Regions from separate parts of the Bradyrhizobium sp. ORS 86 genome, predicted to be linked through region 2. Evidence: predicted binding sites of a transcription regulator. Region 2 holds the regulator's gene; each other region holds the start of a gene.
The links. Region 2 encodes LexA, which represses DNA repair genes until DNA is damaged. Its sites were predicted from a motif close to TGTTCNNNNTGTGTTCNG; they were not measured.
Positions count from the first base shown of each region.

Region 1: P6U25_RS27820 (ATP-dependent helicase) is a predicted target of LexA. The motif match lies at 2,491-2,508, and genes of this name have one in related genera.
Region 3: P6U25_RS00845 (YifB family Mg chelatase-like AAA ATPase) is a predicted target of LexA. The motif match lies at 2,395-2,412, and genes of this name have one in related genera.

Region 1 covers NZ_CP120699.1:6,032,781-6,036,936, reverse strand. Annotated here, with positions in the region: gene P6U25_RS27820 (ATP-dependent helicase) at 1-2,269, opposite strand, end outside; gene P6U25_RS27815 (DUF1328 domain-containing protein) at 2,554-2,727, shown strand; gene P6U25_RS27810 (thioesterase family protein) at 2,741-3,268, opposite strand; gene P6U25_RS27805 (FAD-binding oxidoreductase) at 3,417-4,156, shown strand, end outside.
Region 2 covers NZ_CP120699.1:3,762,688-3,766,843, reverse strand. Annotated here, with positions in the region: gene P6U25_RS17345 (HAD family hydrolase) at 86-712, shown strand; gene glp (gephyrin-like molybdotransferase Glp) at 741-1,952, shown strand; gene lexA (transcriptional repressor LexA) at 2,175-2,879, shown strand; gene P6U25_RS17330 (hypothetical protein) at 3,181-3,609, shown strand; gene P6U25_RS17325 (hypothetical protein) at 3,757-3,987, shown strand; gene P6U25_RS17320 (ComEC/Rec2 family competence protein) at 3,984-4,156, opposite strand, start outside.
Region 3 covers NZ_CP120699.1:178,314-182,469, reverse strand. Annotated here, with positions in the region: gene P6U25_RS00855 (response regulator) at 1-88, opposite strand, end outside; gene P6U25_RS00850 (hypothetical protein) at 218-685, opposite strand; gene P6U25_RS00845 (YifB family Mg chelatase-like AAA ATPase) at 806-2,344, opposite strand; gene P6U25_RS00840 (hypothetical protein) at 2,459-2,677, opposite strand; gene P6U25_RS00835 (TonB-dependent siderophore receptor) at 3,055-4,156, shown strand, end outside.

The sequences.
Region 1 (4,156 bases), 2.3 Mb from region 2:
AGCTCGAGCCGAATGATTCGAGATTGTCGAAGCGCGAGGCGCCATAGCCGCCGGTGCCGCCCCAGCCGGAGCCGCCCTTGGATTCGGTGATCTCGACATTGTGCGCCGGCAACTCGTCGAGGAAGCGCGAGGGGATCGTGGTCGACCAGGTGCCGTGGATGCGGCGGTTGGTGGCGAAATAGATTTTCGCGCGGCGGCGGGCGCGGGTCAGTCCGACATGAGCGAGGCGGCGCTCTTCCTCGAGCCCGGCGCGGCCCTGCTCGTCGAGTGTGCGCTGGCTCGGGAACAGGCCTTCCTCCCAGCCCGGCAGGAACACGTTGTCGAATTCGAGACCCTTGGCGGAATGGAGCGTCATCAGCGACACCGCCTCATCGCCGGCATCGCCGTCGCGGTCCATCACCAGCGAGATGTGCTCGAGAAAGCCTTGCAGGTTCTCGAACTCCTCCATCGAGCGGACCAGTTCCTTCAGGTTCTCCAGCCGGCCCGCGGCATCCGCCGAGCGGTCCTTCTGCCACATCTCGGTATAGCCGCTCTCGTCGAGCACGATCTCGGCGAGCTCGGTATGCGTCGTCACCTCGGACTGGGCGCGCCAGCGGTCGAATTGCGCGACGAGATCGCGCAACGATCCGCGCGCCTTCGGCTTCAGCTCGTCGGTCTCGACTACGGCGCGCGCCGCCTCGAACAGCGGAATGCGGCGCTTGCGGGCGTGATCGTGCAGCATCTGCACGGTGGCATCGCCGAGCCCGCGCTTCGGCACGTTGACGATGCGCTCGAAAGCGAGATCGTCGGCCGGCGAATTGATGGTGCGCAAATAGGCCAGCGCATCGCGGATCTCGGCGCGCTCGTAGAAGCGCGGGCCGCCGATCACGCGATAGGGCAGGCCGAGCGTGACGAAGCGGTCTTCGAACTCGCGCATCTGGAACGAGGCGCGCACCAGGATGGCGACGTCGTTGAGGTTCTCGCCCGCGCGCTGCAGCTCCTCGATCTCCTCGCCGATCGCGCGCGCTTCTTCTTCCGAATCCCAGGAGCCGGTAACGGTGACCTTCTCGCCGTCGACGTCCTCGGTGCGCAGCGTCTTGCCGAGCCGGCCCTCATTGTGCGCGATCAGATGCGAGGCCGCGGCGAGGATGTGACCGGTGGAGCGGTAGTTGCGCTCCAGCCGGATCACCTTGGCGCCGGGAAAATCGTGCTCGAAGCGCAGGATGTTGTCGACCTCGGCGCCGCGCCAGCCGTAGATCGACTGGTCGTCGTCGCCGACGCAGCAGATGTTCTTGGGTGGCGCCGTTGCCGCATTCTCCGTTATTGCGGGATGCGCTGAAAGTGCAGACCCGGAATCTGGAGCCGAGTCCTCCTCACCTCGAGATTCCGGGTTCATGCCTTCGGCATGCCCCGGAATGACGGGAGGGTCGAGGCGCCCCGGAATGACGTCGGAGAGAGCGCGACCCGGCCGCGTCGGCGCCTGCGACAGCAGTCGCAGCCACAGATACTGCGCGACATTGGTGTCTTGATATTCGTCGACCAGGATGAATTTGAAGCGGTTCTGATACTGCCGCAGCACATCCGGGTTCTCGCGGAACAGCCGGATGTTCTCCAGCAGCAGGTCGCCGAAATCGGCGGCGTTGAGGATCTTCAGCCGCTCCTGATAGGTGGCGTAGATCTTGCCGCCCTTGCCGTTGCCGAATGAGGCGGCTTCGGCCGCCGGCACCTGGGACGGCGTGAGCCCGCGATTCTTCCAACTGTCGATCAGGCCGGCCAGCATCCGCGCCGGCCAGCGCTTGTCGTCGATGTTCTCGGCCTGCAAGAGTTGCTTCAACAGTCGCACCTGGTCGTCGACGTCGAGCACCGTGAAATTTGATTTGAGCTGCACCAGCTCGGCATGGGCGCGCAGGATGCGGCCGCCGATCGAGTGGAAGGTGCCGAGCCACGGCATGCCCTCGACCGCCTGGCCCAGCATCTGGCCGAGCCGTACCTTCATCTCGCGCGCCGCCTTGTTGGTGAAGGTCACCGACAGGATCTCGTAGGGCCGCGCGCGGCCCTGGCTCAGGATATGCGCGATGCGCGTGGTCAGCACCCGCGTCTTGCCGGTGCCGGCGCCGGCGAGCACCAGCACCGGGCCGTCGAGCGTCTCGACCGCCTCGCGCTGCTCCGGATTGAGGCCGGAAAGATATTGCGGACCGCCTGCGGCCGCCCGCGCACGCGCGGCGATGCCGCCAGCCGCGGGCTGGTGCTCGGGAACGCCGTGATGGGGCTGTTTGCTCGGCTCGGTCATAGGCGAATCGTCTCGGCCCACGATGGCACCGCGGGACGGTGAAAGGGAGCCTTCTTAGCAGGGATTAAGCCCCATATAGGGCTTCATCGGCCGTTTTGACAGGTTTTATCTGATGGCGCCGGAACGACTCCGCTGACAGTTTTTCGTCCGTTTGGTTCCAGAAATCGGCGAAAATTTCGCGATTTCGGTGGCAGGAACCGGCCCATCGCCGCCGGATTGTTTCTTCAGGTTATGTGCCGGCGCAAACCTGCGCGGCCAAACGAAATGAAGCAGAGGTTTTGGTCATGCTGAGTTGGGTCGTCACCTTCCTGGTCATCGCCCTGATCGCAGGTATTCTGGGCTTTGGCGGTATCGCCGGCGTATCCATCGATATCGCCAAGACGATCTTCTTCATCGCCGTCGTCCTGTTCCTGATCTCGGCTGTGGTCGGTCTGGTGCGCGGCCGCACAAAGGTCTAGCGCGGCTCGACGCTTAAGTCTGCGAAGGCATCGCCACGTTGCGGCCGATGCCTTCGGGACGCGGCACGCCCGCATAGCTGTCGACGATCGATTGCGCGCGGGCGCGGATATCGGGCGGAAACGGCGCCACCTTGCGCGCCTGCATGTCGATGTGCAGCGTGAGGTTCTCCGACGTCGCGGAGATCCAGCCTTCGCTGGCGTGGCGCAGCTCCTCGAATGTGTGCAGCCGCTTCTCGTCGGCGCCGAGCAGGTAGACCGAAACCTGCACGGGATCGCCGAGATGGATTTCCCGCAAATAACGCACATGGCATTCGGCGGTGAAGGTCGAGCAGTGCCGCTCCTTCATGTAGGCCGGGCCGATTCCGATCTGCAGCCACATTTCGTCGATCGCGCGGTCGAACATCACATTGTAATAGGCCATGTTGAGATGGCCGTTGTAATCGATCCATTGCGGCTCGATCTGCATCACCGAGGACAGGAACGGGGCGGGCGGAAGCGAGGTCCTCTTCAAGATCCCCTTGGCGGCCGTCACTGAAGTCATTATCCATCCTCGTCTGTTCGACCCATTCGAGCATCGTTTTGCGAGCATGGTTTCGGCGCGCGATCGGCGGCCAATTTTTCGGATCATGCTCTCTTGACCCCTTATACAAGCTTTGCCACGGTCGGCCAAAGCCGGGAGGAATTTTGACGTGGCGACAACGATTTCGAGCAATGTGATGCGACCTGAGCCGCAGGCTCTCAAGAGCGCGATCGACGCGCTGGCGGCGCGGTTCGGCAACCGGCTCGTGACGTCGCAGGCGGTGCGCGAGCAGCACGCGCATACCACCACGTGGCTGCCGACCCAGCCGCCGGATGGTGTGGTGATGGCGCAGGAAACTTCCGACATCCAGGACGTGGTGCGGATCTGCGCGCAGCACCGCGTGCCGGTGATCGCGTTCGGCACCGGAACCTCGCTCGAAGGCCAGGTCAACGCGCCGGCCGGTGGCATCTGCATCGATCTGCGCGACATGAACAAGGTGCTGGAGGTCCATGCCGAGGACCTCGATTGCGTGATCCAGCCGGGCGTTACGCGGAAGGCGCTGAACGAGCATCTGCGCGACCAGGGCCTGTTCTTCCCGATCGATCCCGGCGCCGACGCCTCGCTCGGCGGCATGACCTCGACCCGCGCCTCGGGCACCAATGCGGTGCGCTACGGCACGATGCGCGAGAACGTGCTGGCGCTGAAGGTGGTGCGCGGCGACGGCGAGATCATCACCACCGGCACGCGGGCGAAGAAGTCGTCGGCCGGCTACGACCTGACGCATCTGTTCGTCGGCGCGGAAGGCACGCTCGGCATCATCTCCGAACTCACCATCCGCTTGCGCGGCATTCCCGAGACGATTGCGGCGGCCGCCTGCTCGTTCGAAACGGTGCGCGGTGCCTGCCAGGC
Region 2 (4,156 bases):
CGAGGATGTGCCCGTCGCGACGAGCGCTCCCGCGGAGATCGAAACCGTTGCCGCCTGCCCGCAATTTTCGTACATCGGTCGTGCAATGACCACGCAACTCTCTCCCAATTCCGTCGACGTGCTGCTGTTCGATATCGGCCGCGTCGTGCTGGATATCAACTTCGACAGGGTGATGGCGCGCTGGGCGGAGCACGCCGGCTGCGCGCCTGCCGATCTCGCAAGGCGCTTCGTCGTCGATGACAGCTTCAAGCATCACGAGACCGGCAAGGTCGATGACGCCGCGTTTTTTGCGAACCTGCGCCGGTCGCTCGGTATCGACCTCACCGATGCGCAGTTCCTCGAGGGCTGGAACGCGATCTTCACCGGCGAAATGCCGGGGATCGCGCCGCTGCTGGCGACGGCCGCGCGGCGGCTGCCGCTCTATGCCTTCTCCAACACCAACCCGGCCCATGTCGCGCATTTCTCGGTCGCCTATGCCGATGTGCTCAGCCATTTCCGCGACGTATTCCTGTCGTCGGCGATCGGCCTTCGAAAACCGGACGCCGAGGCCTACGATCATGTGGTAAAAGCGATCGGCGTGCCGGCGTCGCGGATCCTGTTCTTCGACGACACGGCCGCCAATATCGAAGGCGCGCGGGCGCGCGGCCTTCGTGCCGTCCACGTGACATCGACGGATGACGTGGCAAGGGCACTCGCCGCACTTGGAATATGAAGCCCTTGGGATTTGAGGAGCCCTGTCCGTGGCCCTGATGCCGGTTGCCGATGCCCTGTCAGCCATTCTCTCCGGCGCCGAGCCGCTGCCGGAAGAGACGGTCGCGCTCGATGCCGCCTATCACCGCACGCTGGCACGCGATGTCGCGGCGCGTCGCACGCAGCCGCCGCAGCCGATGTCGGCAATGGACGGCTATGCGGTGCGCGCGGCCGATGCGTCCGACCTGTCGGCGAGGCTGAAGGTGATCGGCGAAGTCGCAGCCGGGCGTCCGTTCGAGCGCACGGTTGGCGTGGGTGAAGCGGTACGAATCTTCACCGGCGGCGTGATCCCCGACGGCGCCGACGCCGTCATCATCCAGGAAGATACCAGGACCGACGGCGGTCACATCACGATCACCGAGGCCGCCGCGAAGGGACGGCACATCCGCCTCGCGGGCGTCGACTTCCGCGAGGGCGATGTACTGCTTGCGGCCGGCAGTCGCCTCTCCGACCGCGCGCTGTCGCTCGCCGCGGCCATGAACTATCCGGAACTCGCCGTGCGCCGCCGCCCGAAGGTCGCGGTGCTGGCAACCGGCGACGAGCTGGTGATGCCGGGCTGCCGCCCCGGCCCCGGCCAGATCGTCTATTCCAACGGCTACGCGCTGCGGGCGCTTGCCCGCGCCGAGGGCGCGGAGACCGTCGATCTCGGGATCGCCGCCGACACCGTCGCTGCCACCACCGCCGGCATCCGCCGGGCACGGGAGGCGGACGCCGACATCTTGATCACCACAGGCGGCGCCTCGGTCGGCGACCACGATCTCGTCAAGCAGTCACTGGACGCCGAGGGAGTCCAGATGGCGTTCTGGCGGATCGCGATGCGGCCGGGTAAGCCGATGATGCACGGCCGGTTGGGAACGATGCGGGTGATCGGCCTGCCCGGAAACCCGGTGTCGTCGTATGTCTGCGCCTTCCTGTTCCTGGTGCCGTTGATTCGGGCCCTGAGCGGCCGAAAAGTGATTCATCATGTCCGCAAGAGCGCCCTGCTCGGCCGTGACCTCGCCGCCAACGATCAGCGCGAGGACTATCTCCGTGCGCGCCTCGAAGAGCGCGACGACGGCACGCTGATCGCAACACCCGTCAGCCAGCAGGACAGCTCGCTGCTGGGAAATCTCGCTGCGGCACGGGCACTTGTGATCCGTCCGCCGTTCGCGCCCGCGGCTGTCAAAGGCGAGGCGTGTGAGATTCTGACACTCCCTGAATGAGGCGTTGCGGCCGCGCCGATCGTGCGCAGTCGGCCGCATTCACCGGAAATTAAGTGGTTGCGGAACACATATCGAACATATAGTGTCCGTTCATGATTTGTTTCGAGTACTGGTGTCCACGAATGGGAGCGCGCTGAGGAGTGCCGCAAGTTTCGCGCTCCCGATCAGGCTCCCTGAAGGTCTCGGAATCGAACGACGCTATCAACCGGGGGAATACTCGAGATGCTCACGCGCAAACAGTACGAACTTCTGCGTTTCATCAATGAACGTCTGAAAGAGGCCGGCGTCCCGCCCTCCTTCGACGAGATGAAGGATGCGCTCGACCTGCGCTCGAAGTCCGGTATCCACCGCCTCATTACAGCGCTGGAAGAGCGCGGCTTCATCCGCCGCCTGCCGAACCGCGCCCGCGCCATCGAGGTGATCAAGCTTCCGGAGCTGTCGGCCGGCGGCGGCAACGGCCGCCGCGGCTTCACCCCGAGCGTCATCGAGGGCACGCTCGGCAAGCGCAGTAGCACGCCGCCGGTCGCCGAGGATGATGGCAACCGTCCGGTCGCCGTCCCCGTCATGGGCCGGATCGCGGCCGGCACGCCGATCGAGGCGCTGCAGACGCGCAGCCACACCATCAGCGTGCCGCCGGACATGCTCGGCGCCGGCGAACATTATGCGCTGGAGGTGCGTGGCGATTCCATGGTCGACGCCGGCATCCTCGACGGCGATATGGCGCTGATCCAGCGCAACGACACCGCCAATACCGGCGATATTGTGGTGGCGCTGATCGACGACGAGGAAGCGACGCTAAAGCGCTTCCGTCGCCGCGGCGCATCGATCGCGCTGGAGCCGGCCAACACCGCCTATGAAGTGCGCATCCTGCCGCCAAACCGCGTGCGAATCCAGGGCAAGCTGATCGGGCTCTATCGCAAATACTGACCGCACCCCAGGTCCAGGGGCGACCGCGTGCAGCGCGTCGTGTCTATGTGCAGTCGCACATCCGTTGCGAGGGAACGAGCAGCGCGCAACGCCGTTGCTTCATGGACTGCGCGGCGTGAGTGCCCTCCGGCGCGTCCTGATACCATCCGGACGGTGTAGCGTGTTTGTGATCGGAGGCTCGCGCTGCCAGTCGTACAATCGCCCAGAAACGGGAAGAACCTCGTTTGCTGTTGTCCACTCTGGTAGAGGCCCACGCCTCAGGAGAGGCATGGGTCGCTATCTCGAAATGAGGAGCCATCCGATGTGTGACTATAGTCTGCACGCCGTGGCATCGCGCCCCGCCATTGTCGGAGAGACGCTGATCACCACGACATTCCGCGGCACGTCAACCCGCGGCTTTGCTTCGGAGAGCGATCCGACTGTCGCGGTCTGCATGCTGCCCGGCACCGAGCTCGCGTTCGTCGAGAACGTCCGCTACGACAGCCGCTGGATCTGGACCAAGACGATCGGCTTCCGTGTCGGCGTGTTCAACGAAGTCGAGCCCGACGTGCCCGATCGCCATCATGATGCGGTCGAATTCCCCGACGGCAGCCACGTGCTGGTGACCCAGCTCGTCGAAGGACAACGCGTCACCGTGCTGCAGCTACCTGCTCTCCACCCGCCCGTCGTCGAGAAGCCGAAGGCGGTCGAGCGGCGGCCCTCTGCGTTCGCGTCGCTGTTTTTGGGTTGAGCGCATCATGGCCGCTGGATGAATTGTCCGGCGGCGGGTGACTTAAGCGATTTCGAGCGGCCCCGGACTTAGGGTTCCGGGGCGCATCGGGAGTTTGCGTTAGACGGCGCCTTGGCGCATCATCGGTCACGGACAAGGACGTGCTCGGTGGTCGACAAGGTCACATGGCAAAGGGCTGGACGCGTCACGGAGCCGGGCCGGTACATGTTCCGGTTCGGCTGGCTGACGGTGACGGCCGACGACCTGAAGATCTGGCAGCAATTTCCCGAAGCGACGTTCACCCTGGTCAGGAAGGCTGACGCCAACCCTGACTCGGACGAGTACCATCTTGGCGCCTTTGACCTGCCGAACACCGCTCCTCTGCCCGATCAGCCCTAATCGTCGCCTTGCAGGTCAGCCTCTGCCGGGGTCGCGTCCACCGCCGGACGCGGCGCACGGCCGGGTATGCGCAGCGTGGCCTCGCTCTCGGTATCGCCGGGAACCGCCGGCGACCACGGCCGGTCGATCCCGCCGGGCCTGACCACATCGACGGCAAAGCCGCCGCCGA
Region 3 (4,156 bases), 3.6 Mb from region 2:
TCATAAACGAGCGGACGATCAACGTGATCCAGGAATGGCGTCGCAGGAAACGACGCAGGCGCAACTTGATCCTGAGGAAACGCCCCATCAATGGTGGCCCTGAGATAGCTTGATCCGTCGGGCACGATGCGTCGGCGACGTTGCAAAGTGCTTGAGGCCGTCGAGGGTTTCTTGCCGCCCCGCGAACAGGGTTAGCGAAGGGTTAATTCGGGGCGCGTCAGAGCGACGCCGCCTCGAGGCTGCGGTGGCTGCCGTGCGCGCTGACGATCAACGCTGCGGCGTCGCGCGCCGAGAAGGTCTTCGACTGCACGAAGACGCGATAGTCGGACGGGCCGTCATGCGCAAGATAGATGACCGGATCGCTCGGCGACGGATCGCTGGAAATCGCAATCAACTGCGGCACGGCGCTGCTCGCGCAGGCGCCGGCCTCGCTGTCGTCGACGTCGTCGATCACGGTGAAATCGGCATTCTCGGCACTGTCGGCGATCCGGACCCTGACGGTGGCAAGGCGGGGATCGTCGGTAAAGCTGACGTGAAGCTGGGCCAGCCAAGGGATCGAAGCGATCTGCAGCGCGGCGCTGCCGACTTCGATGCAGGGCCGAGAGCCGGGCAAGATCTCGGCGCGGGCAAACACTGCGGCCGCGGCCAGGGGGACCACCGAGGCCAGAACCTTGAAACGCAACATGACGCTACTCGCTCGACCGGAGCTCCCGCAGGTTGCGGGGACTTATGGTTTGCGGAGCGTAAATAAAACTCGTTACCACCGCGTTGACGCGGAGCGGTGTCCGGCGCGAAACGGGACAGCTCAGGCGGCGCGGCGCAGATCGTCGGCGAGCGCCCGGTAGGACAGCGCTTCGGCGAGATGCAGGCGGCCGATCGTCTCGGCGCCGTCGAGGTCGGCCAGCGTGCGCGCCACCCGCAACACGCGGTGATAGCCTCGCGCCGTGAGGTGCATGTTATCGGCGGCCTCCCGCAACAGCTTCTGCCCGTGTGCATCGGGTTGCGCGATGATATCGAGCAGCGAGCTCGGCGCCTCTGCATTGGTGCGGAGGTGCGGCATGCCGGCCGCGGCGTAGCGTGCGCGCTGGATGTCGCGTGCGGCCGCGACGCGTGCGGCAACCTCGGCCGATCCTTCGGATGGCGGCGGCAGGATCAGATCCGCTGCGGTCACGGCCGGCACCTCGATCCGCAGATCGATGCGATCCATCAGCGGACCCGAGATCCGCATCTGGTAGTCCGCGGTGCAGCGGTCGAGCCGGCCGCGCTTGCAGGAATAGCCGGGCTCATAGGCATGGCCGCAACGGCACGGGTTCATTGCCGCCACCAGCATGAATCGCGCTGGATAGGTGACACGATGATTGGCTCTGCTCACCGCGACCTCGCCGTTTTCCAGCGGCTGGCGCAGCGAATCCAGCACCCGCGGATCAAACTCCGGCAGTTCGTCGAGGAACAGCACGCCCTGATGCGCGAGCGAGATCTCGCCGGGCTTTGCGCGCATGCCGCCGCCGGTCAGCGCAGCCATGCTGGCGGAATGATGCGGACTGCGGAACGGACGCCGCGCCGTCAACGCGCCGTCGCGGATCTCGCCCGCGACCGAGGCGATCATCGAGACTTCAAGCAGCTCCGACGGCGACAGCGGCGGCAGAATCGAGGGCAGCCGTGCCGCCAGCATCGACTTGCCGGCGCCCGGCGAGCCCATCATCAACAAGTGATGTCCGCCGGCGGCCGCAATCTCGAGCGCGCGTTTGGCGCTCTCCTGGCCCTTGATATCACGCAGGTCGAGCAGCGCTTCCTCGCGCTCATGCACTTTCGGCTGGGGACGCGACAGAAGCTGCGTGCCCTTGAAATGATTGGCGATCTGAATCAGCGAGTTCGCTGCGATGATCTGGATGTCAGGGCTCGCCCATGCTGCTTCCGAGCCGCAAGCGGCCGGGCAGATCAGCCCCTCGTCGCGCGAATTGGCGCCGATCGCGGCGGGCAGCACTCCTGCGACCGGCGCGATCGATCCATCGAGCCCGAGTTCGCCAAGCACGGTAAAGCCGTTGAGGGCGTCCGGCGGGATCGCCCCGATCGCGGCCATCAGCCCGAGCGCGATCGGCAGGTCGTAGTGGCTGCCTTCCTTGGGCAGGTCGGCCGGCGCGAGGTTGACGGTGATGCGGCGCGCCGGCAGCGCCAGGCCCGAGGCGATCAGCGCCGAGCGCACCCTCTCGCGCGCCTCCGAGACCGCCTTGTCAGGCAGGCCGACGATCGCGAACGCCGGCAGACCAGGCGCGACCTGCACCTGCACGTCGACCGCGCGGGCCTCGATCCCCTCGAAAGCGACGGTAGAAACGCGTTGGACCATGCTGCCCCTGTCTTCCGCAATCGAAGGTAGCGGAACCCGGCACCAAGTGCAAGAACATTACGGGAACGACTGGAGTGTTTGCTGTTTGCTGCCCGGTGCCGCCATGCGTCGCCGTCACACCAACTCCGGATCGGAGCCGATGGTGTCGGCATCGTCATGCAAACGACGTGTGACCCTGACCATCGATCGCATCGACGAAGGTCCGCAGGAGTCGCTCCACAACATCCGCCGCGTCGCGGGCACATTGTCGCAGCGCGCCGCCGATTTCCCTTCTGTTTCAGCAATCACCACGTTTGGCGCCGCGCAGTCTCGACCTATTCCAATGACCGACATCTGTACTCGCGCGCTCTCCGCTGTAGAGCCGGATCACAAATTCACATCCGGACTGACATCAGGGGCGCCTTCGCGTGATCGACAGACTCGTTTCGCATTCCATTCGTCAACATCCAGTCTTGCGAACGATCGGTCTATGCACCGCCGCCGCGTTTGTAACCGGCGCGGCGATCGAAGAAGCCGACGCGCAATCGGCATTGCCGCCGGTGACAGTGGATGCGCCTCAGACGCGCACGAACACGACCGCTGCAAAGCCCGGCCGTCGCGCGGCGGCCGCGCGCGCGAGCCGTCCCAATCGCGCACCGCAGCCACCGCGCGAGACGAACTCGCCTGCGTCCGTTGCCGGGTCTGGCGCGGGAGAGCGCGCCGGCGGTCCGGTGGTCGGTTTCGTCGCCACGCGTTCGGCGACTGCGACCAAGACCGACACGCCGCTGCTCGAAACGCCGCAATCGATCTCGGTCGTCACGACAGACCAGATCAGGAACCAGGGCGCAGAGTCGGTGGGCGCCGCATTGCGTTACACCGCCGGAGTCAGTGGAGACGTCAACGGCGGCTCGGACATCCGCTTCGGCGGCTTGCAGATTCGCGGCTTCGACATGACGATGCCCGGCCTTTATCTCGACGGCTTGCGGCTGCCCAGCAGCAACTACGTGCACTTCCTCGGGCTCGATCCTTACGGCGCCGAGCGCCTCGAAGTGTTGAAGGGACCATCCTCCGCGATGTTCGGCGGCAGCGGCACCGGCGGCATCCTCAACTATGTGAGCAAGCTTCCGACCGCGCGCGAGTTCGGTGAAGTGTCGCTGTCCGGCGGCAGCTTCAATCGCTACCAGGGCGAATTCGACGTCGGCGGCCCCGCCAACAAGGAAGGTACGGTGTTGTGGCGCCTGACCGGTGTGGCGCGCGACGGCGAGACCCAGGTCGACTACACCAAGGACAGCCGCGTCTTCGTCGCGCCGGCCGTCACGGTGAAGCCGAACGACGATACCACCATCACCTTCCTGGCGAACTACCAGAAGGAGCGGACGGGCTGGGGTCTGCAGTTCTTGCCGCCGTCCGGCACCGTCTGGGCCAATAACGGCCGCTTCATTCCGAACACGCGTTTCGTCGGCGAGCCTGGCTTCAACCAGTTCGATACCGAGCAATCTTCCGCTGGCTACATGCTGTCGCACGACATCAACGCCGCGCTGACCTTCCGCCAGAACCTGCGCTATTCGTGGATGCACAACGAGCAGAAGAGCTTTTACGGCACCGGCTATGCCTCGGCCGCCGACGAAGCCGCCGGCCTGTTGTCGCGCGGTGGTGCCGGTGGCGCCTCGACGATCAATTCCTTCGCGGTCGACAATCAGTTGCAAGGCAAATTCGTCACCGGCATCCTGAGTCACACGACGCTGTTCGGCATCGACTATCGCAACACGTCGTTCCGCGACATGGCCTCGAGCTTCAGCACCGGCAAGATCAACGTCTTCGCGCCCGTTTACA